One region of the Paraburkholderia sp. MM5384-R2 genome, then DNA from elsewhere that is predicted to be linked to it. Evidence: riboswitches for the same ligand, from Rfam matches in the RefSeq annotation. Region 1 holds a riboswitch; the other holds the start of a gene.
What was found. A riboswitch is a leader RNA that binds a small molecule or an ion and turns the genes downstream of it on or off. The one in region 1 is predicted to bind thiamine pyrophosphate.

Region 1 (14,205 bases):
TCAGGTATCCGCGCGCCGCGTCCCCATCCACGGCAAGCGCTTGACCACGCCGGTCGCCAACGCGGTGCCGACCAGAATCACCGCGCACCCTTCGAGCATGCCTGGCGACACCGTCTCGCCGAGAAACAACGCGCCCCACAGAATGCCGAAGATCGGAATCACGAAGGTCACGGTGATCGCGCGCGTCGGTCCGGCGACCGCGATCAGATGGAAGAAAAGCATGTACGCGATGCCGGTACAGGCGACGCCGAGCGCGATCACCGCGCCCCACGCGCGCAGCGAGACCGGCGCGGCGGGCCAGTAGATGACCGCGAGCGGCAGCAGCACGATCGTCGCGCCGATCATCGTGCCGGTCGCGACGGTCAGCGCGTCGACGCCAGTCAGGTGACGCTTCGTGTAGTTGGCGGCGATGCCGTAGAGCAGCGTGGCGCCGAGCGCGGCGCCGGCCGCGAGCGCGACGCTCAGCGGCGAGGCGGCCGAGCCGGCCGGCGCCGCGATCTGATCCCACACGAGCATCAGCACGCCGAGAAAGCCGACCACGAGACCGAGCGTGCGCAGTGCGCTGAGCCGGTCGCGCAGCCACAGGAAGCCGACCAGCGCGCCCCACAGCGGCGCGCACGCATTGATCACCGACGTGACGCCCGCCGACAGCGTCAGCTCGGCATACGCGAACAGGCAGAACGGTGCCGCCGAATTGACGATACCGACCACGAGCAGCGGCACTGCGTGCGTGCGCAACACGGTGACGGACTGTTGCAGCGGCCGTCGCGCGATCAGCACGATCGCGAGAAAGAGGGCGCCGATGCCGACGCGCAGCGCCATCAGCGGCGCGACGCCGAAATCGGTCACGCCGACGCGGATGAACAGGAACGATGCGCCCCACAGGGCAGCGAGGATCAGCAGTTGCAGCAGGTTTCTGGTTTTCATTGGAATGGCGCCGCGCGCAGTTGAGTCGGGACGACAGTTCATCGTAACAGTGCGATCGCGCGAATCGTTTCAGTACAGGATGAAACGGCAAGATCCGGGAGACCGCCGCGTCCGATGAGGTCGATGGTAAGCGCTGCGAGGGCGCGCGCCAAACGAGCAATTCTCGCCGATATGTGAGAAAAATTGCGATCGGCGGAACGGCAGTGGGGATGGGATCGGAAACGGCGCCCGCGATGCGCGGGCGGCCGTCCGAAAAGATGTGAATTGCATTGCGCCGTTACTGGCGCGGCCTCAATGCGGAATCATCCATTGAAGGACGTTCTGCTGCGCCCAGACGAGCACGCCAAGCAGCACCGTCAGCAGAATCGAATGTTTGAAGGTCTTGGCGAACACGACGCCTTCCTTGCCCTTCAACTCGGTGGTCGCGACGCCGGTCGCGATGTTCTGCGGCGAGATCATCTTGCCCATCACGCCGCCCGACGAGTTGGTCGCCGCCATCAGCACCGGATTCAGATTGAGCTGGTTGGCCGCGACCACCTGCAGATTGCCGAACAGCGCATTGCCCGACGTATCGCTGCCCGACAGGAACACCGCCACCCAGCCGAGGAACGCCGACACGAGCGGAAACAGCGGCCCGACCGACGCAACGCCGAGACCGAGCGTGTAGGTGAGTCCCGAGTAGTTCATCAGGTAAGCGAGGCCGACGATCGTTGCCACGGTCAGGATCGCGATGCGCGTTTGCACCCACGTATCGGAGATCGCCTTGCCGAACTCGGCGGGCGGGAGCCGTACGACGAACGCCGTGATGAGCGCGGCGACGAGGATCGCGGTACCGGTCGCGAGCGGCTGGAAGTCCCAGATCGCGCCGTAAGGCGTGTTGTAGAGCGTGATGAACACGGCCTTGTCGAGACCGGGCCACGACACCTTGATGTCGCCGATCGTGAAGATCCTCGCGATCGTCCAGATGATCACGACGACCGACACGATGATCCACGGATACCAGCCCTGTGCGCCGCCGATCTTGCCGCGCACCTCGCTGATGCGATCGACGTTGACCGCGAATTTCGGATCGCCGGCGGGCTTCCAGACGCGCAGGAACGCAACGGTGAGGATCAGCGAAACAAGCGACGACAGCACGTCGGTCAGGCTGTAGTTCACGAAGTTCGAGACGACGAACTGGGTCAGCGCGAAGCTCAGGCCCGAGACCAGCAGCACCGGCCAGATCCGCAGCATGTTGCGAAAGCCCGCGTACACGGCGATCACATAGAAGGGCAGCAGGACCGCAAAGAAAGGCAATTGCCGCCCGACCATCTTGCCGAGCACGTCGGACGGCAGATGCGTGACCGCGCCGAGCACCGTGATCGGCACGCCGAGCGCGCCGAACGCGACCGGCGCGGTGTTGAAGATCAGTGTAAAGGTTAGCGCCTCGAGCGTCGGAAAGCCGAGCATGATCAGCAGCGAGCTCGTGATCGCGACCGGCGTGCCGAAACCCGAAATGCCCTCGAGCAGCGCGCCGAACGAAAAGCCGACCACGACGAGCACGGTGCGCCGGTCGTTCGGCAGGTTGTCGATCATCCACAGGCGGAAGGCCTCGAAGCGTCCCGAGCGCTGCGCGATGTTGTACAGCAGGATCGCGGTGAACACGATCCACATCACTGGCCAGATCGCGAACACGACGCCAGCCGCGACAGAGTTGAACGCGAGCCCGACCGGAAACTGCCAGACGAAAATCGCCACGATCAAACCGATGATCAGTCCCGCGAGCGACGCTTGCCACGCGGGCCTGCGCGCCCAGCCGAGCAGCGCGAGCACGGCGATGATCGGCAGCGCGGCCACGATGAACGACGGAAAAATCGAATTGCCAACCGGAGTGAGTAGTTGATGAAACATCACGCCTCCTTCGTTGTTGTGTAATTCGACGCGGAGGATTGCGCATGACGGCGCGTCGCTCTGATTCGGCGGACGCTCGCAAGTGGCCTCGACAAAGCGGCGTCGCCCGATTTAAGCGGGTGCTGCATGAAACCTTCCAAGGATAGAGCGCCCGATCGGCGCGTCAAGCCGGGAAAGTACGGGCGGGGTATGCGCGGCGGAGGGCGATACGCGCGGAGAAACGACTCATGAAGTAGCGCGCGCGCCGGCAGTTGAAGTGCCGGCGCGTGCGCGCTCCGCGACGAAAGAGGACAGGTCAATGCGAGTGGCCGCCCCCATGACCGCCCCAATGGCCGCCCCAATAACCGCCAATGCCGATCGCAATCGACGGTCCGTAGTAGGCGGGGTAGCCGTAATAAGCGGGATAAGGATAAGCCGGCGGCGGATAGTAGGCGGGATAAACCGGCGGCGCCGCATACACGGGCGCGGGGACCGCATAACCGGGCGGCATGTCTTGCGGTGCGACCTGCATTTGCGCCTGGGCTTGAGGCGGCGGCTGCTGATCGGTCGCCGGCGCGGTTTGGTCGGCTGTGGTCGCGGGCGCGGTCGAATAGTACGACGGGTAATAGCCGGCGGGATAGTAGCCGGCGGGGTAATAGCAGCCTGCAAAAAAGAGACTCGAGGCGAGCACGCAAATCGCGGTGGCGGGCCGCGCGAATCTCGCGGAAAAACTGGATGAATCGCGTGGCGTCGAGAGGCGCACCACGCAAAGATGGGTGACGACGCGGGACTTCATGGCGCGCTCCTCGATGAACCGATGCCGCCTTGCGCGACGTCGTTATGAGGAGCTTACGCTCTTGCCGCGGCAGCGCTGTGGCAAAACCGCAACCGCATATTTCAGCCTATTTCCACGCGCGTTGTCGGGACGAGGGCGCACCGCATCCGCCGCCCTCGGCAGTCCGGATCGTGGCCCGAAAAAATCGTTTGCTGTCCTGTATGAATCGTTAGACGTGTCATCGGACGCAGCGCTCACTTGCCGACCTGGTTACCGATGACGCCGCCTACCGCCGCGCCGCCCAGCGTCGACAAGCCGCTGCCACCGATCGCCGCGCCAGCGGCGCCGCCGACACCCGCGCCGATCGCGGTATCGCGTGTGCGTGGGGACATGTCGCCGCATGCCGCGAGACCCGCGACGAGTGAAAGGGCGGCTGCGACCGTACCAAGACGAGTACCGAGATGACGGATCGATTTCATGATGCTGACTCCGCTCGTTGTTGGAAACAGAGGTTTCCTTCTCTCAGCACGCAACGTGCCTGCTCGATGCGGTGGAATAGAAAAGCCCGCCATGCCGGCGGGCTTCGATACTGCAGTGCTGGTTAAGCGCGAATCGCGCAACCCGCTCATTGCCGTTGATAAATCTCCGCGCCTTGCTTCATGAACTCGATCGACTTTACTTCCATGCCTTTCTTCAGCGCTTCGTCGTCGGTGACACCTTGTTGCGCGGCGAACTCGCGTACGTCCTGGGTGATCTTCATCGAGCAGAAGTGCGGGCCGCACATCGAGCAGAAATGTGCGACCTTGGCCGAATCCTTCGGCAGCGTTTCGTCGTGGAATTCGCGCGCCTTGTCCGGGTCGAGACCGAGATTGAACTGGTCTTCCCAGCGGAATTCGAAGCGCGCCTTCGACAGCGCGTTGTCGCGCACCTGCGCACCCGGATGACCCTTCGCGAGATCGGCGGCATGCGCGGCGAGCTTGTACGTGATGATGCCGGTCTTCACGTCGTCCTTGTTCGGCAGACCGAGGTGTTCCTTCGGCGTCACGTAGCACAGCATCGCGGTGCCGAACCAGCCGATCATCGCGGCGCCAATGCCCGACGTGATGTGGTCGTAGCCCGGCGCGATGTCGGTGGTCAGCGGCCCGAGCGTGTAGAACGGCGCTTCGTCGCACCAGTCGAGCTGCAGGTCCATGTTCTCCTTGATCAGCTGCATCGGCACATGGCCCGGACCTTCGATCATCACCTGCACGTCGTGCTTCCACGCGATCTGCGTGAGTTCGCCGAGCGTCTTCAGCTCGCCCAGTTGCGCTTCGTCGTTCGCGTCGTAGATCGAGCCGGGACGCAGGCCGTCGCCGAGCGAGAAGGCCACGTCGTAGGCCTTCATGATTTCGCAGATCTCTTCGAAATGCTCGTACAGGAAGCTTTCCTTGTGATGCGCGAGACACCACTTCGCCATGATCGAGCCGCCGCGCGACACGATGCCGGTCATCCGGTTCGCCGTGAGCGGCACATATTGCAGACGCACGCCTGCGTGGATCGTGAAGTAGTCGACGCCTTGCTCGGCCTGCTCGATCAGCGTGTCGCGGAAGATTTCCCAGGTGAGGTCTTCAGCCTTGCCGTTGACCTTTTCGAGCGCCTGATAGATCGGCACCGTGCCGATCGGCACCGGGCTGTTGCGGATGATCCATTCGCGTGTTTCATGAATGTGCTTGCCGGTCGACAGATCCATCACCGTGTCGCCGCCCCAGCGGATCGCCCACGTCATCTTGTCGACTTCCTCGCCGATCGACGATGTCACCGCCGAGTTGCCGATGTTCGCATTGACCTTCACGAGGAAGTTGCGGCCGATGATCATCGGCTCGCTTTCCGGGTGATTGATGTTGTTCGGGATGATCGCCCGGCCGCGCGCGATTTCCTCGCGCACGAACTCCGCGGTGATTTCGGTGAGGCCGTTCGGACCGAACGCGCTCGCGCCGAACGCCTGGCCGGGGTGCTGACGGCCCATCATCGCGGCGAGCTTCGCGCCGTTCGGGCCGCTCGTCTTCAGGGTCTCGAGGTACTCGGCACGGCGCTGGTTTTCGCGAATCGCGATGTATTCCATTTCCGGCGTGATGATGCCTTGCTTCGCGTAGTGCATCTGCGTCACGTTCCTGCCGGCGATCGCGCGGCGCGGCGTGCGATGCAGTCCCGGAAAACGCAGCTGCACAGTGGCCGGATCGGCGGCGCGCTCGCGGCTGAAGCTGCTCGACAGACCGGTCAGCGGCTCGGTGTCGCCGCGCTCCTCGATCCACGCCTGGCGCAGTGCGGGCAGACCCGCGCGGATGTCGATCTCCGCGTCCGGGTCGGAGTAGGGGCCCGACGTGTCGTACACGTAGATCGGCGGATTCTTTTCGCCGCCGAAGCTGTCGGGCGTGTCGGCCTGCGAGATTTCGCGCATCGGCACGCGGATGTCGGGGCGCGAGCCGGTCACGTAGACCTTGCGCGAATTCGGCAACGGCGCGACGGCGGCCTCGTCCACATGGGCTTCGGCGGAAATAAACTTCGGATTGGCGTTCATGTAAGTCTCCGTACAAAGTGGGGCGGCTAAGCAGGAGACCGAGATGGAAGTAGTCGGAAATCGCGGAGAGGTGAGGCCCTTGAGGCTGGAGCGAAATCCGTACGCTTCCCTGCGCTGGCATTATCCAGATCAGGTTCAAAGGGTATTTCTCACCCACGCAACACGGACCTCCAGCTCCGCGCTACGCAGGACCCCCGCGTTAGCAGCGCACACGATACACCGGCCGCCCGCGGTTTGGCAACCTGTCTGAATGACTCAAAAAAACTGGTCCGGATGAAACCAGACATCTCCTATGCTTGATTCGAGACCGCATCAGACAAGGCAACTTACAGCGAGGGAACGGCCGGCTTACAGTGAAAAATCGTCGGCGGCTTCAGGCTGATACAGGATTTTGTCGAGCTTGAGCACTTTCTGATCGCCGCTGGGTGGCGTGAAGCGGACGCTCTCGCCGCGGCGCGCGCCGAGCAGCGCGAGGCCAGCCGGCGAGAACACATTCAGGCGCCCTTGCGCGAAATCGGCGTTGGGCGGATAGACGACGGTCCACGTCATCTGTTCGCCGCTCGCCGTGTCGATCAGCGTCGCTTGCGAGTTCATCGTGACGACGTCGGCGGGGATGTCGTGCGAGTCGACGATCACCGCGCGTTCGAGCACATCGTCGAGCATGTGCTGCAACTTGGCGTCGGTGGCCGCGTATTTCTCAAGGCGGGTCACGTCGAGTTCGGTCAGGTAGCAGGTTTTGATCTTCTTCATCATCAGGACTCCGGGTAAGGCGGTCATGGATGGCCGCGTGCAACGACCCATGGGGTGGTCGGCGGATGAGTGGACGAATGGGAGAGCCCGGTGCCCGGCGACGCGGCCCTGGGTATTGGCGGGCTGCGTCAGCGAGGGCGCCGGGCGGCGTGAAGCGGGACCGTTCGGGACGTCTCGCCGGGGCCGTGCGACGCGACGTCCGCGCGCGCGCACTCGCCTGCGCGGCATGGGCGCAAGCGGGCGAGAGCACGGAAAGTCGGACGACGCAGAGAAGTCACGGGCAAAACGACCAGGTGTTGGGGAAGAGCGATCGAGAGGTGCCGGGCGACAAAGCGTGAGGCCGCGCGGCAGCAGCGAGACGAAAGTTTGATGTTAGCACGCTGTCTCACGCAGCTCCGTTTGCGACGTCGCGCCCGTCGATTGACCGTTTTTGTGCGGTGCGAGAAGAAAGCGGTGTGGTCCGCATTGCGTTCAAGCCAGTCAGAGGATTGCCGTTAAACAAAGTGCAGCGAAGGCCGCACTCAGCGAAGCGATTCGCGGGATGGCGCGTGAATGGCGCGAGGCGGCTCGCGCCGATTGACAAAGAGGTGCACATGAAAGCGGAAAGCAGGCGGTGGCGAACGTTCGGTCGCACAGTCGCGGGGGTGGCATTGCTTGCCGCGCCGCTGGCGGCGCCGGCGGCATCGACGGTGACGGGCGGCGTGATCCGGTTCGTGGGGATGATCGTTGCACCGCCGATGCAGATCAGCGTGGATACGGCGCCCCCTGGCGTCGCCGTCGGTAGCGCGAGCGTGGCGGGTCAGCGCTTCTCGCGCACGGTGACGTTCAGCGCGCCGCCGGGCGTCGTCAGCGGGGCCGATGTCGCGCTCGAAGTGAACGGCGGCACGCAGTCGCGCGATCTGGTGGCGGCGCGCTTCGTCGATGGCACCGGGCGCGTCGCGACGGCCCGCGACGGCCACTACGCGGTCGGTCGCGCGGGCGGCGTGCTGTCGCTGAACGCGAAGCGCACCGATACGGACACGCGCGTGACGGTGGTGGTCAGTTACGACTGAGTCGCGGGCGAGCTTTGGCTGGCTCATCCCATGCCGGAAAAAAAATTAAAAGAGGCTTGTCATAACCGGCCGCGCGGCTCGACAAACGTGCAGATTACGATCGGAGCACGTCATGTCGACCGCGCACAATCGCTCGATACTTCAGCGCTTTACGACTTTTTCGACGCCCGCCGTCGGCCTCGCGCTTTTTCTGCTGAGCGGTTCTGGCATCAGTGCGGCCGACGCGGCCGGGCCCCTATGCGCCACGCACAGCCCCGCGCACCGCGTCGCGCTCGTCGAGTTGTACAGCAGCGAGGGCTGCGATAGCTGCCCGCCCGCCGACCGCTGGCTCAGTCAATGGAAAAGCAACGGTGCCGCGCACGGCATCGTGCCGCTCGCGCTGCACGTCGACTACTGGAACAGCCTCGGCTGGACCGACCGCTTTTCCCAGCATCGCTTCACCGAACGTCAGCAAACGCTGACGCGTCTCGCGGGCGCGCACACGCTCTATACGCCGGAAGTGTTCGTCGCGGGCCGCGAGCTGCGCGACTGGTCGCAACGCGACAGTTTCGAGCGCCGTATCGACGAGCTCGTCGCCGAACCCGCCCAGGCGAGCATCGCACTTGCGCTGAGCCCGCGTGCGCCCGGCGCGTTCGATGTCGATGCGCAGTTCAGCACGACGGCAGCCGCCGCCACGGGTGCGTTGAGCGCCTATCTCGCGATCTATGAGAACGCGCTGACGACGCAGGTCGGCGCGGGCGAAAACCGCGGCGCGACGCTGCATCACGAGCGCGTCGTGCGCGCCTGGTTCGGGCCCGTGCCGCTCGTCTCCGGTCACGCGCGGATTCATCAGGACATCGATGTACACGCTGCGAGCGTCGATGCGCAAGCCGATCCGAGCGCCAACGCCGCCGGCCGCTTCGGCGTGGTCGCGTTCGTCGAAAGCGACGCGAGCGGCGACGTGCTGCAAGCGACCGACCTTCCCGCGTGCCGTTGATCGACACCGCGCGCGCCGCATTCACTACCGCTGCTCGAGGAGAGCCCCATGTCCACACCCCACGCCTTGCGCCCCAGCGCACCCGCCGCGCCCACCGCGCCGAAGCGCGGCGTCATTCATCCGCTGTGGCTGCGCATCACGCATTGGCTGAACGCGCTCGCCGCGATCGTGATGATGCTGTCTGGCTGGCGCATCTACAACGCGTCGCCGATCTTCCCGGCGTTCAGCTTCCCGACCGCGATCACGCTGGGCGGCTGGCTCGGCGGCGCGCTGCAATGGCACTTCGCGGCGATGTGGCTGCTGGTGTTCAACGGCCTCGTGTATATCGCGCTGAATCTCGCGAGCGGGCGTTTGGTGCGCAAGTTCCTGCCGCTGACGCCGCGCTCGGTACTGCGCGATTTCGTCGCCGCGTTGCGCGGGAAGCTTTCGCATGGCGATCTGCGCGTCTACAACGCGGTGCAGAAATTCGCCTACCTGTTCGCGATCGCCGATCTGATCGTGCTCGTGCTATCGGGGCTCGCGATCTGGAAGTCGGTGCAGTTTCCGCTGCTGCGCGAACTGATGGGCGGCTACGACAACGCGCGCATCGTGCACTTCAGCGCGATGTCGCTGCTGGCCGCGTTTCTCGCCGTGCATCTGGCGATGGTCGCGCTCGTGCCGCGCTCGTTGCTCGCGATGTTGCGCGGACGTTGAGCCCGCGGCTACCCACGCGCATGCTCACGCTCATGAAATCGCAACGCGAATTCCAAACGGATACCGAATCATGAACAAGCCGATAGAGAAACCAGCGGACCCATCCACACATCGTGTGAGCCACAAGCTCGACCGCGCGTCGATCCTGCTCGATGCGAAGCGCGAACTGGCGATGCCGTCGCGACGCCTGTTCGGCAAGCAGCTCTTGACGCTCGGCGGCCTGTCGATGCTGACCGGCTGCTCGCTGACCGACGACGCTTCGGTGAACCGTTTCCTGACAGCCGTGTCGCGGCTGAACGATCGCGCGCAGGCCGCGCTGTTCGATCCGAAGCAGCTCGCGCCGACCTACACCGAAGCGCAGATCACGCGGCCGTTTCCATTCAACGCGTACTACGGCATCAACGACGTGCCGCACGTCGACGGCTCAGATTATCAATTGAGGCTGAGCGGTCTCGTAACCGGCCAGCGCGTGTGGACGCTGCCCGAGCTGTACGCGCTGCCTCACGCGGAGCAGATCACGCGACATATCTGCGTCGAAGGCTGGAGCGCGATCGGCCGCTGGGGCGGCACGCCATTCGGCGATTTTCTGCGGCGCGTCGGCGCGGACACGACGGCGAAGTACGTCGGCTTCAAATGCGCGGACGACTACTACGAAAGCATCGACATGCCGACCGCTTTGCATCCGCAAACGCTGCTGACGTTTTCCTACGACGGCGAACGGCTGCCCGCGAAATACGGCTACCCGATGAAGCTGCGCATGCCGACCAAGCTCGGCTACAAGAATCCGAAGCACATCGTCGAAGTATTCGTCACCAACACGTATCCCGGCGGCTATTGGGTCGACCAGGGCTACAACTGGTTCGGAGGCTCCTGACGCATGCGGGCGCACGCGCGCTTGCGGCAGCGGCTTCGGAAGCACGCCGGCTCTCGCCGGCTTCGATTCATCCACCACCAAGGAGTCATCCCATGAAGAAGATTGCAGTTACCACGATCGCGTTGTTGATGCTGGCAAGCGGCGGCACGGCCTTCGCGCAGGCGAGCGGCGCGATGTCCAACGATGCGATGTCGAAGGACGCGATGTCGAAAGATTCGATGTCCAAAGACAGCATGTCGAAGGACGGCATGAAAAAGGACACGATGAAGCACGGCTCGATGAAAAAGGGCGGCGACGCGATGAAACACGAGGCGTCGGGCGCGATGGGCAACTGAGTCGGCGCCGAGCGTGCTTAGCGATCCTTTCGATGCATGACCGCGCATCGAAAGGATCCGACACTGACCGCAAGCCGGGGATGCGTCCCCGGCTTTTCTGTTGCGGGAAACCAAAAAGTTACGATTCTGCCGCGTGGCGTTCTCGGCGCTTACTGCATAATGCGGTGCGCGCCGCGGCTTTGCCAACCTTGCCGCCGCGCAGCGCGGCCGCGTTGCATCGTGTCGTTCTGACCGGCGCGGCCGCTACCGCCGTTTCTGGCGCTTCCGGCGCCGCCCATCGTCTTCCCGTTCCACCGACATGTCCGCCAGCCTCGCCCGTCCGACCGCATCACCGATGCGGTGCCCGCCATCCCGCCCGAAAGGTATCGACGCAGGCTCGGCGCCTCGCGGGCATCGAGCGCATCGCGCGGGTCGAGTGGCGACGGCGGACTGAAGCATGTCGCTGCAACGTTCAGCTTTTTCTCCGCGCGGCTGGCCGCTGCGTCTGCCGCAGTCGCGCAACGGGCGGATCGCGCTCGCGCTTGCCGTCGTTTATCTGGTGTGGGGCTCGACGTACCTCGGCGTGCACGTCGCGCTCGGCTCGTTCCCGCCGCTACTGATGTCGGGCTTGCGCAACCTGTTCGCCGGCATCGGTCTGTTCGTGTTCGCCGCGCGCCGCAAGCCGATCTGGCCGAGCTTCGCCGAAATCCGCAACGCGGGCCTCGTCGGCACCATGCTGGTGGGTCTGTCGAGCGGCATGCTCGCCTACGGCATGCGCACGGTCGGCACCGGCACCGCAGCCGTGATGGTCGCGACCGTGCCGCTGTTCGCGACCGTGATCGCGGCCGTCGCCGGACGCAAGATCGGCCGCGGCGAATGGTTCGCGGTCGGGCTGGGGCTCGCCGGCATCGTGATTCTGAGTCACGGCGACAGCACGCCGGGCTCGACGGGCGGCAGTCTCGCGATTCTGTGCGGCGCGCTGTTCTGGGCCGGCGGCGCGCATCTGGCCGGGCAACTGAAGCTGCCGTCGGACCTGTTTCTGTCGACCTCGCTGCAGATCGGCCTCGGCGGCGCGATGTCGACGCTGGTCGCATGGGCGTCGGGCGAGCGGATGCTCGAGCTGCATTTTCTGCCTCTCGTCGCGTTCCTGTATCTGATGTTGATTGGGACGATGGCGGCGTACGTCGCGTACGGGTATCTGATTCGCCACACGAGCCCGATCATCGCGAGCAGCTGCATGTACGTGAATCCGGTCGTCGCGGTCGCGCTGGGCGCGCTGCTGCTCGGCGAGCCGGTCACCCGCTCGACGGTAATCGCGACGATCGTGATTCTGATCAGCGTCGCCATGTCTTTCTGGTTCGATTACCGGAAGAAGCGCAGCGCCTGATAGCGCTGCGGTTCTCGGCGAACCGCGCGCCCGCTGCCAAAGCCTTGCCGTCAGCTCCGCCGAAAAAAACCCGCAGCGGCATCCCGCGACGGGCTTTGCAAATCCTGCTGCCATGTGCCGGCTTATTTCGCCTTATCCGCCTCGTTCGTGATGGCGTGGCCGCCCTTCGAAATATCTTCGCCAGCGCCCGCCATCGTGTTGCAGCCGGTGACAAGCATGGCAGTTCCTGCGAGCACAAGCAAAGCGATCAGTCGAGTCATGAAACTTCTCCTTGTCGAGAATGCATCGGTTGATGTCGTCCGACCGGGGCCATGCCAGTCGATCAGGTCTCGATCCGGTTTCGAACCGGCCTGTTTGCATGGTAAAAAAAGGGCGGGGGCGGCGCTGTCGGCCGTGCCGCGATTTTGTCGTAGGCGTGCTCCGGTGTTGGCGTCGGCGCACTCCTACAACGGCTTGGGGGCGCTGCGGCGAGCATCTGTCAGACGGGGCTTTGCGAGGAAGTGGGCGGCGTGGCCGGCGACGTCGGCGGCTGATCGACCGAAGGCGTCGCGGCGCTCGCGCTCGGCATCACGACGTCGATGTCGGTGCCGTTTTGCGCGCCACGGCGGATGTCGAAGCGCCCGCCGTGCGCGGCCACGCGCTGACGCATGCCGAGCAGGCCGTGCGTATGCGTGCGCTTCAGATCGGCCGGCATGATGCCGACGCCGTTGTCCGCGATATGCAGCGCGACCTCGCCGTCGCCGACCCGCAATGCGATTCCGACCTTCGAGGCCCGCGCGTACTTGGCGGCGTTCGTCAGCGATTCCTGCGCGACCCGAAACAGCGCGATTTCGGTCTGCTCGTCGAGCTGGATATCGTCGGCGGGCAGGTGCAGCTCGAGCGTCCAGTTGTTGCGCTGCGCGGCTTCGTCGGCGAGCGTGCGCAGCGCGGTAACGAGCCCGAAATTGGCCAGCACGGTCGGCCGCATGTCCTCGATGATGCGCCGCTTCAACGCGATGCCCTGGTCGAGATTGGCGAGCGCGCGCTGCAGCTTGTCGGCGATGTCCGGCTCGCTGTCCTTCAGCTTGCGGCGCGCCCATGCGACGTCCATCCGGCATGCGGTCAGAATCGCGCCGAGTTCGTCGTGCAACTCGCGCGCGAGCTGGGTCTTTTCGTTTTCGCTGACCGCCTGCAGATGCCAGCCGAGCGCTTCGAGCTGCCGCGTGCGCTCGTTGACGAGCTGGTCGAGTTCCTCCTGCTGCGTGATCAACTGACGCTGCGCGCGCGCCTGCCGGTCGATCTGGATGCCGAGATTGCGAAACAGCAGAATGAACAGCACGATGTTCAGCGCCGACAGACCCGCCGCGCACAGCGTCGACAGCCGCTGGTCGGCGCGGCTCGCGGCCAGCGCGTGCTGAGCGCGGCGCTCCTCGTTGTCGCGCAGCAGCGCGAGCGTACTGTCGATCAACGACGCGTCCGCCGGGTTGACGTCGCTCGCGCTCCCGCATGCGCCGAGATCGAGCGGATGCGGCGCGGCGTGCCGCATCGCGGCGGCGCCCGCGCCGATGCGCGCGTCGATCAGCGCGAGAATCTGTGTGAAGCTCGCGAGTTCCGCGCTGTCCGCGCGGCCGCCGCGATAGAAGTGGTCCAACTGCTGCGTGGTGTCGCGGATGCGCGCGGCGCTCGCGCAGAACGCGTGGGCGGAGGCGTCGTCCTTCGTCAGAAGAAACTGGTTTTGTTGCGCGGTGAGGCGCGACAGCTCGCTCGCGAGTGTGCTCAGTCGCACGGTGACGTCGCGCGCTTCAAGCGCGGTCTCATACTCGGCGGTGATGCGCTGACGCGCGGTCTCCAGAATCACGAGGCCTCCCACCGTGATCACGATCGCCACCGTCATCGCAATCGCCCAGCTGCGATTGCGCATCCACTCGGCGAGCCGCGCCGTGGCGCGCGCGCCAGGTTGTTCCGGTGGGTTCTGCAGATTCGACACTTTCGGCTCCAGAAAGAGGGCATCGACACCGGCATCGACTCCGCCATCGCGCGAAGCCGCGCGCG
Region 2 (14,205 bases), on a different contig from region 1:
GTGACCGCGCACCGCGATGCTGCCTTCGTCGGCGCGCGCGAGACCCGCGAGTATGCTGATGAGCGTCGTCTTGCCCGCGCCGTTCGGACCGAGCAGTCCGAAGAACTCGCCTTCTTCGACCGTGAGGCTGACGCCCTTGAGCGCCTGCAAGTCCTTGTAGCGCTTCTTGACGTTACGAATTTCTATGGCTGACATGACTATGGGCCGCGTGCGTCGCGGCGCCTGAAGTAGCCCCAATGGAGCTTGGGGACGCGCAAATGCTGGAAGAAACGGGAACCGGGGCCGATTAGGGGGCCAGTTCGACGCCCCAAAAAAACGTTTGATTATAGGGCAAAAACTGACACCCCCGGCCTGGCCGGAAGGGGGAGACGACGCTAGAGGAGCGTCAATGTCGCGCTGACGCAACCATGCTGGAGGCGCCAGAAGAGAGAAGCGTATCGACGCCGTAGGCCTGCGCGAGACTGGCGAGCCCAGCCGGCAGATTGACGATTTCGAACTTGCCGCCGCGCGCCGCCGCGGCCCGCACCCACGCGAGCAGGACGGCGAGCGCCGACGAATCGAATTGCGTGAGCGGCGCGCAATCGACGCCGCCCGCACCCGCCGCGATGCGTTGCAGACCTGCCCCGAGCGCGGCCTTCGCGCTCGCGTGGGTCAGCGTCGTGCCGCTGTCGAAGCGGTTCGCAACCGGGTTCAGCACGTCGCTCACGACTGCTTGCCCGCGGCGAGTTGCTGATTGCGCTGCGTGAGGAACTGGATCAGTCCGTCCACGCCCTTCTGCTGGATCTGCTCGTTGAACTGCTGCTGATACGCCTGGATCAGCCACGCGCCGAGCACGTTGATGTCATACACGCGCCAGCCCTGCGCCGTCTTGTACAGGCGGTAGTCGAGTTCGATCGGCTGGCCGTTGTTCATCACGACCGAGCGCACCACCGTGTCGGTGTCGTCCGGGTTCATGCGGAACGGCTTGTACTGGATCTGCTGGTCGCGCACCTGCGCGAGCGCGCCCGCGTACGTGCGGATCAGCAGCATCTTGAACTGCTCGACCACCTGGTTCTGCTGTTCGGGCGTCGCGGTGCGCCAGTTACGGCCCATCGCGAGTTGGGTGGTGCGGCGGAAATCGGTGTACGGCAGGATCTTTTCGTTGACGAGCGCCGTGATGTGCGTGATGTCGCCCTGCTGGATCGACTTGTCGCCCCGAATCGCGTCCATCACCTGCTGGGTGACGGTCTTGATCAGCGCGTCGGGCGCGTTGGTGTCGACGGTTTGCGCCGATGCGCCCGCGCTGATGAACGAAAACAACGCGGCAAACAACGGAATCAGGAAGAATTTTTTCATATCGAGCTTTGCCTCAAAAATAATGCAACAGTTTGAACCGACCTTATCACGCGAGTTCGACGGCAATCCATGCGCGAACTGCGAGAGTCGTATCGATCTGTTACGGCTGCACGTTCAATGCAATCTTAAGGACGGGAAGTTGAAGCGCGTGGGCGGCACCAACTGACCGGCCGGAATTTGCGTTTCCGGGCCGCCTTTCAGGTCGAGAGGCGGTGTTTCGGCGCCCGACGCGGCCTCCGGTGCCGACGCGCCTTGCGGCGTGCCCACGGCCGCGCCGGATGCGGGAGCCGGCTTGGCCGGCGCACCTGACGCGCCCGTCTCGCCTTCGTCGTACTTCGGCAGCGGCGCTTCCTCGTCGTAGCTCGGCAGTTCCTGCGGACGCCGGCGGTTATCCGACAACAGATACTGCCGGCGCTGCAGATACGCGTTACGCACGAACGAGTATTTGTCGAGCGCCGCGCCTTCCAGCAGGTTGCTCGCTCCGAGCAGGTTCGCGCGCGTGTTGACGATGTTCAGGCCATACAGCGCCCAACTCAGACCCGGCGGGTCGACGTAGCTGATCGGGTTCACGTAGTAGTTGCCGAGCGAGCCGACCGCATCGCGCACCGTGCTCGGCCCGAACAGCGGCAGCACCAGATAGGGGCCCGCCGGCACGCCGTAGTGGCCGAGCGTCAGACCGAGGTCGTTGTCGTGCTTCGGGAGCTTCGCGAGCGTCGCGACGTCGAACAGGCCGCCGACGCCGAACAACGTGTTGATCACGATCCGCATGATGTCGGACACGCCGTCGGTGATGCGCAGCTGCAGCAGGTTGTTCGCCGCGATATAGACGTCGCCGATGTTCGAGAAAAAGTTCGTCACGCTGTCGCGAACCGGCTGCGGCGTGACCCGAACGTAGCCCTGCGCAACCGGCTTCAGCGCGTACTGGTCGATCTTGTCGTTGACGGTGAAGATCGTACGGTTCAGCCCTTCGAACGGGTCGCCCTTGGTAGGCGTCTGCACGGTCGTGCAACCGGCGAGCAGCGCAGCCGCCACGGTGACCTTGCCGAACTGTAGGACGCGCGCGCCGCTGCGCGCGGTCTGCAGTGTCGTCTGCATCTGATTCTCCTTGTTGGCCTTACTGGCCGGCAGCGCCGGAGGCCGGCGCGCCCGGCGCCGGTGCAGGGGCGGATGCGGCGGGCTTCGCCGCGCCGGAATCCGCGGCCTTGCTATACAGGAACTGGCCGATCAGGTTTTCCAGCACGATCGCCGATTGCGTCATCGAGATCGTATCGCCGGCCTTCAGCATTTCCGAGTCGCCCCCCGGCTCGAGCCCGATGTACTGCTCGCCGAGCAGACCCGAGGTCAGGATCTTCGCCGAAGTGTCCCTCGGAAACTGATATTGCTTGTCGATATCGATCGTGACGAGCGCCTGGTAGGTGTTGCTGTCGAAGCCGATCGACGCGACCCGGCCTACCGTCACGCCGGCGCTCTTCACCGGCGCGCGCGGCTTCAGCCCGCCGATGTTGTCGAACTTCAGCTTGACCGGGTAGGTTGCCTGGAACGACAACGAGCTCATATTGCCGGCCTTCAGCGCAAGAAACAGCAACGCCGCGAAACCCAGCACCACGAACAGGCCGACCCAAAAGTCGAGAACATTCTTTTTCATCGTCATCCCAAAGTGAATCCGCCGCGCCGCCGCCACCTCCCGCCGTGCGCGGCGCATCATGCACCGCCGGCAGCCGGCATGCTGCGCGGTCTTAGCTGAACATTAGTGCGGTCAGCAGGAAATCGAGCCCGAGCACCGCGAGCGACGCGTACACGACCGTGCGGGTCGTCGCGCGCGACACGCCTTCCGGCGTCGGCTTCGCCTCGTAGCCCTGATACAGCGCGACGAAGGTCACCGCGAGGCCGAACACCACACTCTTGACGACCCCGGCGCCGACATCGCGCCACACGTCGACGCCGCTTTGCATCTGCGACCAGAACGCGCCGGCATCGACGCCGATCAGCAGCACGCCCACCACGTAACCGCCCAGAACGCCGACCGCGCTGAAGATCGCGGCGAGGATCGGCATCGACACGATGCCGGCCCACAGGCGCGGCGCGATCACGACCTTGACCGGATCGACGGCCATCATTTCCATCGCGGTAAGCTGCTCGCCCGCCTTCATCAGGCCGATTTCGGCGGTCAGCGACGTGCCCGCGCGCCCGGCAAACAGCAGCGCGGTCACGACCGGCCCGAGCTCGCGCACGAGCGACAGCGCGACCAGCAACCCGAGCGCCTGCTCGGAGCCATAACGGTTCAGCGTGTAATAGCCCTGCAACCCGAGCACGAAGCCGACGAACAGCCCCGACACCGCGATGATCACGAGCGAATAATTACCGACGAAGTGGATCTGCTTCGTGACAAGACGCGGGCGGCGCAGCAGCGGGAAAAATTCGAGCACGAGCCGCAGGAAGAAGCGCGTCGCGTAACCGGCGGTGCCGAGCCCGGTGATGACCGAGCGACCGATCGTACTGATCATGACTGGCCTCCGCCGATGCCGAAGTCCGCCGCGAGCGGCGTCTGCGCCGGATAGTGGAATCTGAACGGGCCGTCCGGCGCGCCGTCGATGAACTGCCGCACGGTCGGATCGGTCGACGCGCGCAGTTCGTCGGGCGTGCCTTCGGCGAGCACACCGCCGTTGGACAGGAAGTACACGTAGTCGGCGATCGCGAATGATTCCGGCACGTCGTGCGTGACGAGAATCGACGTGGCGCCGAGCGCCCGGTTCAGCGTGCGGATCAGGTTCGCGGTGATGCCGAGCGAGATTGGGTCGAGACCGGCGAACGGCTCGTCGTACATCATCAGTTCGGGGTCGAGCGCGATTGCGCGCGCAAGCGCCACGCGCCGCGCCATGCCGCCGGAAATCTCGGACGGCAGCAGGTCGCGCGCGCCGCGCAGGCCGACCGCGTTGAGCTTCATCAGCACGAGGTCGCGCAGCAGTTCTTCGGGGAGATCGGTATGCTCGCGAAGCGAGAAGGCGACGTTTTCGAACACTGACATGTCGGTGAACAGCGCGCCGAACTGGAACAGCATGCCCATCTTGCGGCGCAGCGCGTAAAGGCCTTCACGCGTCTGCTCGCCGATGTCCTCGCCATGGAACAGCACCTGGCCGCGCTGGGCGCGCACGAGGCCGCCGATCAGCCGCAGCACCGTGGTCTTGCCGCAACCCGAGCCGCCCATGACCGCGACGACCTGACCGCGACGAAAGCGCAGATTCAGATTCGACAGGACGAGCCGGTCGCCGTAACCGAAGTCGACGTCGCGCAGCTCGAGTAAGGTCTCGGGATAGGAAGGCACCAAACTGACAATCCTTTTACAGGGAAGGCCGAATTATAGGGCCATCGTGCAAAAGCTGCCGTGAGGTGCCCCGTTCCTTGACTATGCCTGACGATTATTGCGTAAACGTGTGTTGCAGTGCAGAAACGGCGGCGGCCGGGTCGGCCGCTTCCGTCACCGCGCGCACCACGGCCGCGCAGCCGACGCCGGTCGCGAGCACGTCCGGCAGCACCTGCAGATCGATCCCGCCGATCGCGACGAGCGGCACCACGCCGTCGAGCAGCCGCACATAGCGTGCGAGGCGGCGCAAGCCCTGCGGCGCGGTCGGCATGACCTTGGTCGTGGTCGGGAACACGGCGCCCAACGCAATGTAGCTCGGCCGGAAATGCAGCGCCTTCAGCATCTCGTAGAAGCCATGAGTGGACAGGCCCAGGCGGATGCCCGCGTCGGCCAGCGCGGACAGATCCGCGGTATGCACGTCTTCCTGGCCGAGGTGCACGCCGTATGCGCCCTCCTCGAGCGCCGCCAGCCAGTGATCGTTGATGAACACCTGCGCGTCGTGCGCGCGGCCGGCCGCCACGCAGCGCGCGATTTCGCGCTTCAGTTCGTCGACGGGTTCGGCCGACTTGCGGCGCAACTGCACCGTCTTCACGCCGAAGCCGACCACCCGTTCGACCCAGTCCGCGGTCGGCAACACCGGATACAGGCCGAGCCTTGCCGGGCAGCGCGGGAACGCCTTGGCGGGTGCCGCCGGCAGGTCGGTAAGGCGCGGAAAGCGAGCGAGGTCGGCCGGGAAAGCATCGTCGGCGCGGGTCTCGTCGCCATCGCGCCACGCGAGCGCGAGCACCAGCGCGTCGTGCGGATCGAAACCGCAGTCGAGGAACGCGGCAAGCGCGGCAATCCAGTCTTCCGCCAGATGGCCTTCGAGGCCGTACTTCTCGCCACCCAGATGCAGCGTCGCGCGGTTTTCCGCGGCGACGATCACGCCCGCACCCCGCGTCAGCCAGCGCGCGATCTGCTCGCCGTGCTGCTGTGCGTCGGCGATCACGATCAGGTCGCCACCGTTCGGTTCGTCGGGTGCGATCAGGCAGATGCGCCACGGCGCGTGCGTCGGCGGCCAGTCGCCGAGACGTGCGCGGATGCGCTCGGCGGCTTCGATGAGTTCGTCGGCCGTCGGCCAGAACAGATCGCGGTCCTTCAGCGTCAACGACTGAGTCATGCGGCACCTCCATCCTGATGCCAGAACGGCATGCCGATCACCGGCGTGCTCGCGTGCGCGCTCTCGCGCTCGGCCATCGGGCCCGCGAGATACGCTTGCCGGCCCGCCTCGACGCCCAGCGCGAACGCGCGCGCCATCGCGTCGGGGTGCGTCGCCTGCGACACGGCCGTGTTCAGCAGCACGCCGTCGAAGCCCCACTCCATCACCTGGGCCGCATGCGACGGCACGCCGAGCCCGGCGTCGACGATCAGCGGCACGTCCGGCAGCCGCTCGCGCAACACGCGCAGCCCGTATGGATTGATCACGCCCTTGCCGGTGCCGATCGGCGCGCCCCACGGCATCAGCGCCTCGCAGCCGGCGTCGAGCAGACGGCGGCCGATCACCAGATCTTCGGTGCAGTACGGCAGCACCTTGAAGCCATCCTTGACGAGCCGCGCGGCGGCTTCGATCAGGCCGACCGGGTCGGGCTGCAGTGTGTAGTCGTCGCCGATCAGTTCGAGCTTGATCCACTCGGTCTCGAAGATTTCGCGCGCCATGTGCGCGGTCGTCACCGCTTCACCGACGCTCAGGCAACCCGCCGTGTTCGGCAGCAGCGGCACGCCATGGCGCTTGAGCAGATCGAAGAAGCCGGCTTCGGCGTGGCCCTCGTTCATCTGACGGCGCAGCGCGACCGTCACCATGCCGGGGCGCGCGGCGTCGATCGAATCGGACAGCGATTGCAGCGACGGATAGCGCGATGTGCCGAGCAGCACGCGGCTTGCAAAAGTTTGACCGTATAGCGTCAGCGCGTCGGCGGTCTCGTGAGAAGTCATTTGCATCATCCTGGTTTGCCCTCGCGGCTAGAACCGACCGCGTTGCGGCAATGGGTTTTCGGCGACGGTTGTTGCGTTCGGTAAGCGACAGGCTGGCGCGGTCGCGCTCAGCCGCCCGCGACCGGCTGCACGACGTCGAGCCGGTCGCCCGTTTGCAACGCGCGCGCCGCATGCTGCGCACGCGCGACGAAATCGCCGTTGAGCGCGACCGCGAACGGCGGACGCGCGCCAAAGGCGGCGAGCGCATCGGCGACGGTCGCGCCCTCGGGCAGCGACAACGGCTTCTGATTGATATGAATGTCCATGGTGTTCGAATACGGTTCAATCGATGGCGCAAGCGGCATCGCGCGCGGCACGTCGGCCGCTACGCTCGGGCCGGCTCGCGCGCGAAATGCTGCTGGAACAGCTCGCTCCAGCGTGAGTCGCGCCGCCAGCCGGCGAATGCGTCGGCATCACCGACGCGGCCGTCGAGCAGCGCGCTCGCGAAGCGCACGGCTTCGTCGGCGACTTCGGGCGCGATCATATAGCCGTGCCGGTACAGGCCGTTCACGCGCAGCGTGCGCGCGCCGTCCCACAGCAGCGCGGGACGATGATCGGGCAAGGTCGGCCGGCACTGCGAATTCAGCTCGAGAATGCGCGCCTCGCCGAAGCCCGGGTGCACCGAAAACGCCGCGCTCAGCAACTCGAGCGCCGAACGCACGCTGACGGGCGACATGTCCTCGCCCTCCACCTCGGTCGCGCCGATCACGTAGAGGCCGTTCTGCTTCGGCGCGATATACAGCGGGTAACGCGGATGCAGTAGCCGCACCGGGCGCGTCAGCTGCAGGTGAGGCGCATGCACGCGCGCAACTTCGCCGCGGATGCCGCGCAGCGTCGGCAGCACCGGCTTCGCGCCGAGCCCGCGGCAATCGATGGTGATGCCGGCCTCGGGCAGCGACGCGTCGTCGATCGGCGTGTTCCAGTGCGTGTCGACGCCGCGCTCGGCAAGCCCGGCCGCAAGCGCGGACAGCACCTGGCGGTTGTCGAGCTGGCCTTCTCGCGGCAGCAGCCAGCCTTGGCTGAAGCGGCCGGCCAACGCGGGTTCGGCGGCGCCGAGCTGCGCGCCCGCCAACGCGACGAAGCCGCCGTCGAGCAACTCGGCCGGCGCGTTCGCACGCACGCGCCGCTCGAATAGCGGCGCCTCGGTGCGATCCGCGTGATGCCAGACGACGAGCGTGCCGTTGCGCTGGAAAAACACCGGCTCCGGCAGTTCGGCAAGCACGCGCGGCCAGCTTTCGAGCGAACTCGCGCCAAGCCGCGTAATCAGCAGCTCGGCGCTCGCGGCCTCTGCCAGCGGCGCGAGCATCGCGGCGGCGACCCACGCGGCAGCCTGCGAACCGGCGGCATCGCCGCGCTCGTAGAGCGCCACGCGATGCCCGTCGCCAGCGAGGCGCCACGCGACCAGGCGGCCGCACAGGCCGCCGCCGAGCACGGCGAAATCGGGTCGGGCGGGACAGTTCATCGCGCGCGCTCCGTTCGACTGCGGTGGGCAAAACCAGAACGGCACGGCTCGCCCGAGGCGGCGTGACGAAGGGAAAAATGCATGTCTGAAGAATAGGCGGTCATCGAGTCCTTTCCGTACGGCCAAAAACGCACGTACCCAGGACGAAACCGGCGGGTGAAGCCGGCCGGTACGACGTGCACATGTGAGCTGCGCTCGCCGCCCGGCGGGGAATGGAAGACGGTTGCTTCCGGAAACTTCCCGCGCCGGTATTACCCGGATCGGGTGCAAAGGGTCTCTCTCAGCCTCGCCGCCCCGGCATGAAAGTCATGCCGCCTGTGGGCGAAGCACCCCTGTTTCGTCGCAGGTCATTAGACCATAAAAGGCGCGGCGCCCGCAAACCCGCGCTCCGCGGTCGCCACCCCAATTTTGATCTGGCACCGTCTATCGAGATGCCGGTGCGAAGCGGCCCGGCGCTCTGGCACAATGCCGTGACCGGTGCCGCAAAAACGCGGTGCGCGCGGCGCTCGTGGCCGCATGCGTGGCGGCGGCCCCCCAACGGATGCCGGCCCCGAAAATTAATTTTCGCTTAAGGGCGTCACGCCAGAATCGGGCGCCCGTCCGGACTCGCGTTCATCGAGCGTGATGGCGCGATGCCCGGCCAGGTATCGCAGACCCGCGGCAGCCACGCCCTCGCAGAGGGGCCTGCTGTTCGCGGGATCGCCCGACATGGGTCAACCAGATTGGACCCGTACGCCGGAATGGCACTTCGGGTCAGCACTTCATCAGGATGCTCATGACACCACGTACTTCCGCCAGCCCCGCGCTGCCGCCCGACGAAAAGGTCTCCGCGTGGACCCTGATCAAGCCCTACTGGGTTTCCGAGGAACGAGGCATCGCGTGGGGGCTGCTCGTCACGATCATCGTGATGAACCTGCTCGTCGTCTGGATCAACGTACGCCTGAATAGCTGGAGCAGGGACTTCTACAACGCGCTGCAGGCGAAGAACGTCCACGACTTCCCGCACCTGCTGATGATCTTTACCGGACTCGCATTCGGTTTCATCATCCTCGCGGTGTATGGACGCTATCTGCGCCAGATGCTCGGCTTCCGCTGGCGCCAGTGGCTGACCACCCGCTACCTGAACGAGTGGCTCGACGACAGCGCGTTCTACCGCATCGAGCGCGACCGCCTCGCCGACAACCCCGACCAGCGGATCAGCGACGACCTGCAGTCGTTCGCGACCACCACGCTGTCGCTGACGCTCGATCTGCTGTCGACCGTCGTCACGCTCGTGTCGTTCATCACGATCCTGTGGTCGCTCGCGGGCGCGTTGAGCATCTCGCTCGGCGGCATGCCGCTGCAGATCCCCGGCTACATGGTGTGGGCCGCGGCGCTGTATGCGGTGGGCGGCTCGCTCGTCACGCAGAAGGTCGGCCATCCGCTCGTGTCGATCAACTATCAGGCGCAGAAAGTCGAGGCCGATTTCCGTTTCGGCTTGATCCGGCTGCGTGAGAACGCCGAGCAGATCGCGTTCTACAACGGCATGGAAACCGAGAAGACGAACGCGCGCACGCTGTTCGGCCGCATCCGCGACAACTGGTGGCAGGTGATGAAGTACACGAAGCGCCTCACCTTCGTGCTGAGCTTCTACGGCCAGATCGCGATCATTTTCCCGATCGTCGTCGCCTCGCCGCGCTACTTCGCGGGCGCGTTCACGTTCGGCGTGCTGATGCAGATTTCGAGCGCGTTCGGCACGGTCAGCGATTCGTTCTCGTGGTTCATCAACAGTTATACGAGCCTCGTCGAATGGCGCGCGACCGTGAACCGGTTGCGCGAATTCAAGCGCGTCGTGCATTCGCCGCGTCTGAAGGAATCGGTGTCGCCGGCCACGGAACACGGCGGCATCAATCTGCATTTCGTCGACAGCAACACGCTTACCACCGACGGCCTCCAGCTCGCGCTGCCCAATGGCAACCCACTGTCGCGCATCCGCGATATCGCGATCCGGCCGGGCTCGCGCTGGCTCGTGCGCGGTCCGTCGGGCGCCGGCAAGAGCACGCTGATGCGCGCGCTCGCGGGCCTGTGGCCGTTCGGCGACGGCTCGATCGACGCACCGGTCAACGCGCGCATGATGTTCATCCCGCAGGTCAGCTATATGCCGATCGGCACGCTGAAGGCGGCGCTCGCGTATCCGTCGGCGGCGGACACCTATAGCGACGACGAATGCAGCGACGCGCTCATCACCTGCCATCTGTCGGAATACGCGGACCGTCTGCAGGAAACGGCGCACTGGACTCGCGTGCTGTCGCCGGGTGAGCAGCAGCGCTTCGCCGCCGCGCGCGTGCTGCTGCACAAGCCGGACTACCTGTTCCTCGACGAAGCGACCAGCGCGCTCGACGCGGAAAACGAGTCGCGGCTCTATCGGCTGTTCACCGAGCGGTTGCCGAAGGCTGCGATCGTCAGCGTCGCACATCGCGAATCGCTCGCAGCGTTCCATGACGAAACGCTCGACGTCGAGCGTTCTTCCGAAGCGGTAGCGGCGTGAGCGACGCGAGCGGCGCTCACGTCAGCGAAGCGCACGGCGGCGCCGCACGCGTCGTGCTGATCACCGGCGCCGGTTCCGGCATCGGCGCGGCGCTCGCACGGCGCCTCGCGGCGCCGCATACGTCGTTGATGCTGCACGCGCGCGGCGCAGACGACGCCTCCCGTCGACGGCTCGTGCAGGTTGCCGCCGACTGCACGGCAAGCGGCGCACGCTGCGCGACCGGGTTCGGCGACCTCGCCGAGCGCGGCGCGGCGGAGCACGTGATCCATCAGACGCTCGCGAGCTTCGGCGCACTCGATCAACTGGTCGCGAACGCCGGCCATGCGCAGCGCCAAACGCTGGCCGCGCTCGATCCCGACACCTTCGGCGCCGCCTTCGCCGCGATGCCGGCCGCCTTCGCCGCGCTCGTGCGGCGCGCGATGCCCGCGCTCGAAACATCGAAGCGCGCTCGCGTGGTCGCCTTGAGTTCGTTCGTCGCGCATCGCTATCGCGCGGATGCGCCATTCGCCGCGACGGCGGCCGCGAAAGCGGCACTCGAAGCGCTTGCGAAAACGGCGGCCGCGGAGCTCGCGCCGCTCGGCGTGACCGTCAATTGCGTGGCGCCGGGCTACACGCGAAGGATCGCGGCCCAAGCGCCGACAACGCGGCCGTGTGGGCGCACGCCGCCGAAGCCACGCCGCTCGGTCATGTTGCCGAACCGGACGACGTCGCCGCGCTGATCGCATTCCTGCTGTCCGACGCGGCACGCCACATCACCGGCCAGGTGATTCACATCGATGGCGGCTTGACGCTCGGTTAAGCCTCGCCTGCGCGCCGGCGCCTCCGGGCGCAACATCCGGAAAGACACGAGAAGAGTTCGAAAGCATTTGCGGAGCGCGCAAGCTGTTCCGCGCTTTGAAAATGCCTGCGAGCAGCGACGATAGTCGTACGGGCCGCGCCATGCGTCGGCCGTCGTTGATGTCAGTCACGTCTTTCATCGCAACCGCTCTTCGGACTCCTCGCCCATGTCATTCGCTCGCCGTGTTTCACCTTTGCTCCCGTCTTTGCTCCCGCGCATCGCGCTCGCCTGCGGCGCGGCGCTGCTGCTCACGAACGCCGTCGATGCCGCGCAAACGACCGAGCCGAACCAACCCGCCGATATCTGCGCGGCGCTCACGCACATCGTCGATGCGAGCGATTTCCGGCGACTGCCAAACGAGACCGCCGCGCAACTGCCGGGCGTCTCCAATCCGGACGATTGCCGCGCCAGCCCGCACGCGTACGACTGCCACTGGCGCGCGCACTGGCAAGCCGACGGCGTCATCAACGATCCGCTCGAAGAACTCGGCGCCGACATCGCCGCCTGCTTTCCGCGCGTCGTGCACGACGTCAACACACCCGTGCGCCAGCATTTCGTCGTGACCACCGACGCCCGTCGCGTGAACGTCACCGCGAGCGTGCAAGGTCAGAACGAACTGCGACTGCGCGTGACGCGCTGAGCGCGCGGCCGTCGCTGCTTTTGATGCTCCATCGCATTTCGTGACCGGAATCGGGCGCTGCCTCATGACCTCGTCGCCGACCGTGCGCGCGCCAGCGGCAATCAGGCATTCGCGCCTGAGTCTGGTCGCCTCGCTGATATGCCGGCGTCGTTGCGCCCTCGCCGCCTTCGCCGCGACGCTGACGCTCGCGCTCGACGGCTGCGCCTGGACGCTGATCCAGGCCGCCGACGCCACCGGCTCCGTCATCCAGGCCGGCTACGCGATCGCGTCGAACTACTCGTCGCCGACCTTCGTCAACGGGCGGCCCGCGGATTTGCAGCACCTCTGCATCGAAGTGAACCCGGCGGTGTCGGTCGGCGATTTCGTGCCGGCGCTGCAGCTCGCGCTCGAGCGGCGCGGTATTCGTTCGGACGTCTACAATCCGGGCACCTCGCCGGCCGGCTGCGAAGCGCGGCTCGTCTACAACGCCGCGATCGACTATGGCCGCCGCTCGTTCAGCGACGAATCGATCCAGTACCTGTCGATCATCGATCTGACGCTGATCCAGAGCGGCCGCATTCTGGTCACCGCGCGCTATCAGACCGGCGGCCTGAACACCGACCGTTTTTCGTCGGCCTCGGTCAAGCTCGGCGGACTGATCGAGCGGATGGTGGTCGATCGGACCGATTTCCCGCGTCAAGCGCAGCAACAGCAGACCCTGCAAACCTCGCAGGCGTTCGCGCCGCCCCACTGAGTGCTCGCGGCTTTGCTTTCGCTTGCAGCGCCTTACACGGGAAAGGATTGGAAAGCGGTATACGCTTTGCGCGGCCCGTGCGCATCACTAAGATGACCTGAATGAACCAGACCATCCTGATCGTCGATGACGATCCCGTCGTACGCGAGCTCGTCGGCGAATATCTGCACGGCCGCGGCTTCAAGGTCGCCATGCTGGAAAATGGCTTGGCGTTGCAGCGCAGATTGCAGCAGGAGCGTCCCGCGCTCGTCGTGCTCGACATCATGATGCCGGAGCTCGACGGCATCAGCGCGCTGCGCGCCTTGCGTGTCGCCGGCGACGACATTCCCGTGATCCTGCTGACCGCGCGCGCCGATCCGATCGATCGCGTGATCGGCCTCGAACTCGGCGCCGACGACTATCTCGGCAAGCCTTTCGAACCGAGCGAGCTCGTCGCGCGGATTCGCACCGTGCTGCGGCGTCGCGGCTCGATCGCGCCGGGCGCGCCCGAACAGCGCGCGCCCTATCATTTCGGCCGCTTCGAAGTGAACTTCCCCGCGCGCGAACTGCGCCGCGACGGCGAACGCATCACGCTGCGTTCGAGCGAATTCGCGATGCTGAAGGTGTTCGTCACGCACGCGATGACCGTGCTCACGCGTGCGCAGCTGCTCGAAAAACTGCACGGCAATAGCGAAGCGCATCGCAACCGCAGTCTCGACGTATCGATCTGGCGCTTGCGTCGATTGATCGAAGTGGACCCGTCGGAACCGCGCTACGTGCAGACGGTGTGGGGACGCGGCTACGTGTTCGTGCCGGACGGCGAGATCGGCGCGGCCGAACGCGGACTTGCGCCGCCGCTCGGTTAGCGGCGCCTGATGGTCGAAGCCGGTTGATGCGGCCCACGCGTCGCACGTAACGCGCAGCGCGGTGTCGCGCGCACCGCGCTGACCCGGCTGACGGTCAAAACGTCAGCACACTCAGAAACATCCTCTGCAGCCAGCCCATCGTCGTCGCATCGTTGACCATGCCGAGGCCCGCCTGCTCGATGCGCGCGTTCGCGACCTTGCTCGACGCGACGTAATTGCCTGCTTCGATGTCCTTGGGATTGACGATGCCCGAGAGTCGAAGACGGTCGCGGGTCCCGCTCATCGCGATCACCTTCTCGCCTGACACGACGAGATTGCCGCCCGACACCGTGCCGATCACGGTCACGGCTAGCGTGCCCGTCATGTTACTGATGTCGCTCAGATTGCCCTGCCCTTTGTAGTCGGTGCTGGCAGAGCCGATGTTGAACAGTTTGGCGAGTCGCGCGGCGGCATT

Region 2: it holds a riboswitch for thiamine pyrophosphate, as region 1 does, so the genes downstream of both, HDG37_RS25420 (FAD-dependent oxidoreductase) here and thiC (phosphomethylpyrimidine synthase ThiC) in region 1, are expected to answer to the same signal.

What each region holds. Positions count from the first base shown of each region.
Region 1 is NZ_JACHDI010000006.1:269,793-283,997, forward strand. Features, by position in the region: gene HDG37_RS13310 (DMT family transporter) at 1-927, opposite strand; gene HDG37_RS13315 (L-lactate permease) at 1,219-2,817, opposite strand; gene HDG37_RS13320 (hypothetical protein) at 3,113-3,592, opposite strand; gene HDG37_RS13325 (glycine zipper 2TM domain-containing protein) at 3,826-4,050, opposite strand; gene thiC (phosphomethylpyrimidine synthase ThiC) at 4,197-6,128, opposite strand; TPP riboswitch at 6,217-6,334, opposite strand; gene HDG37_RS13335 (GreA/GreB family elongation factor) at 6,477-6,881, opposite strand; gene HDG37_RS13340 (hypothetical protein) at 7,472-7,930, shown strand; gene HDG37_RS13345 (thioredoxin family protein) at 8,043-8,906, shown strand; gene HDG37_RS13350 (cytochrome b/b6 domain-containing protein) at 8,955-9,599, shown strand; gene HDG37_RS13355 (molybdopterin-dependent oxidoreductase) at 9,670-10,473, shown strand; gene HDG37_RS13360 (pentapeptide MXKDX repeat protein) at 10,566-10,808, shown strand; gene HDG37_RS13365 (EamA family transporter) at 11,245-12,174, shown strand; gene HDG37_RS13370 (entericidin A/B family lipoprotein) at 12,297-12,434, opposite strand; gene HDG37_RS13375 (sensor histidine kinase) at 12,653-14,205, opposite strand, start outside.
Region 2 is NZ_JACHDI010000018.1:55,231-69,435, reverse strand. Features, by position in the region: gene HDG37_RS25470 (ABC transporter ATP-binding protein) at 1-195, opposite strand, end outside; gene HDG37_RS25465 (STAS domain-containing protein) at 386-706, opposite strand; gene HDG37_RS25460 (phospholipid-binding protein MlaC) at 703-1,335, opposite strand; gene HDG37_RS25455 (VacJ family lipoprotein) at 1,450-2,430, opposite strand; gene mlaD (outer membrane lipid asymmetry maintenance protein MlaD) at 2,450-2,980, opposite strand; gene mlaE (lipid asymmetry maintenance ABC transporter permease subunit MlaE) at 3,072-3,839, opposite strand; gene HDG37_RS25440 (ABC transporter ATP-binding protein) at 3,836-4,660, opposite strand; gene thiE (thiamine phosphate synthase) at 4,752-5,855, opposite strand; gene HDG37_RS25430 (thiazole synthase) at 5,852-6,667, opposite strand; gene thiS (sulfur carrier protein ThiS) at 6,775-6,972, opposite strand; gene HDG37_RS25420 (FAD-dependent oxidoreductase) at 7,032-8,168, opposite strand; TPP riboswitch at 8,389-8,512, opposite strand; gene HDG37_RS25415 (ABC transporter ATP-binding protein/permease) at 8,944-10,695, shown strand; partial or broken gene HDG37_RS25410 (SDR family NAD(P)-dependent oxidoreductase) at 10,692-11,494, shown strand; gene HDG37_RS25405 (hypothetical protein) at 11,700-12,173, shown strand; gene HDG37_RS25400 (hypothetical protein) at 12,238-12,906, shown strand; gene HDG37_RS25395 (response regulator) at 13,008-13,751, shown strand; gene HDG37_RS25390 (flagellar basal body L-ring protein FlgH) at 13,846-14,205, opposite strand, start outside.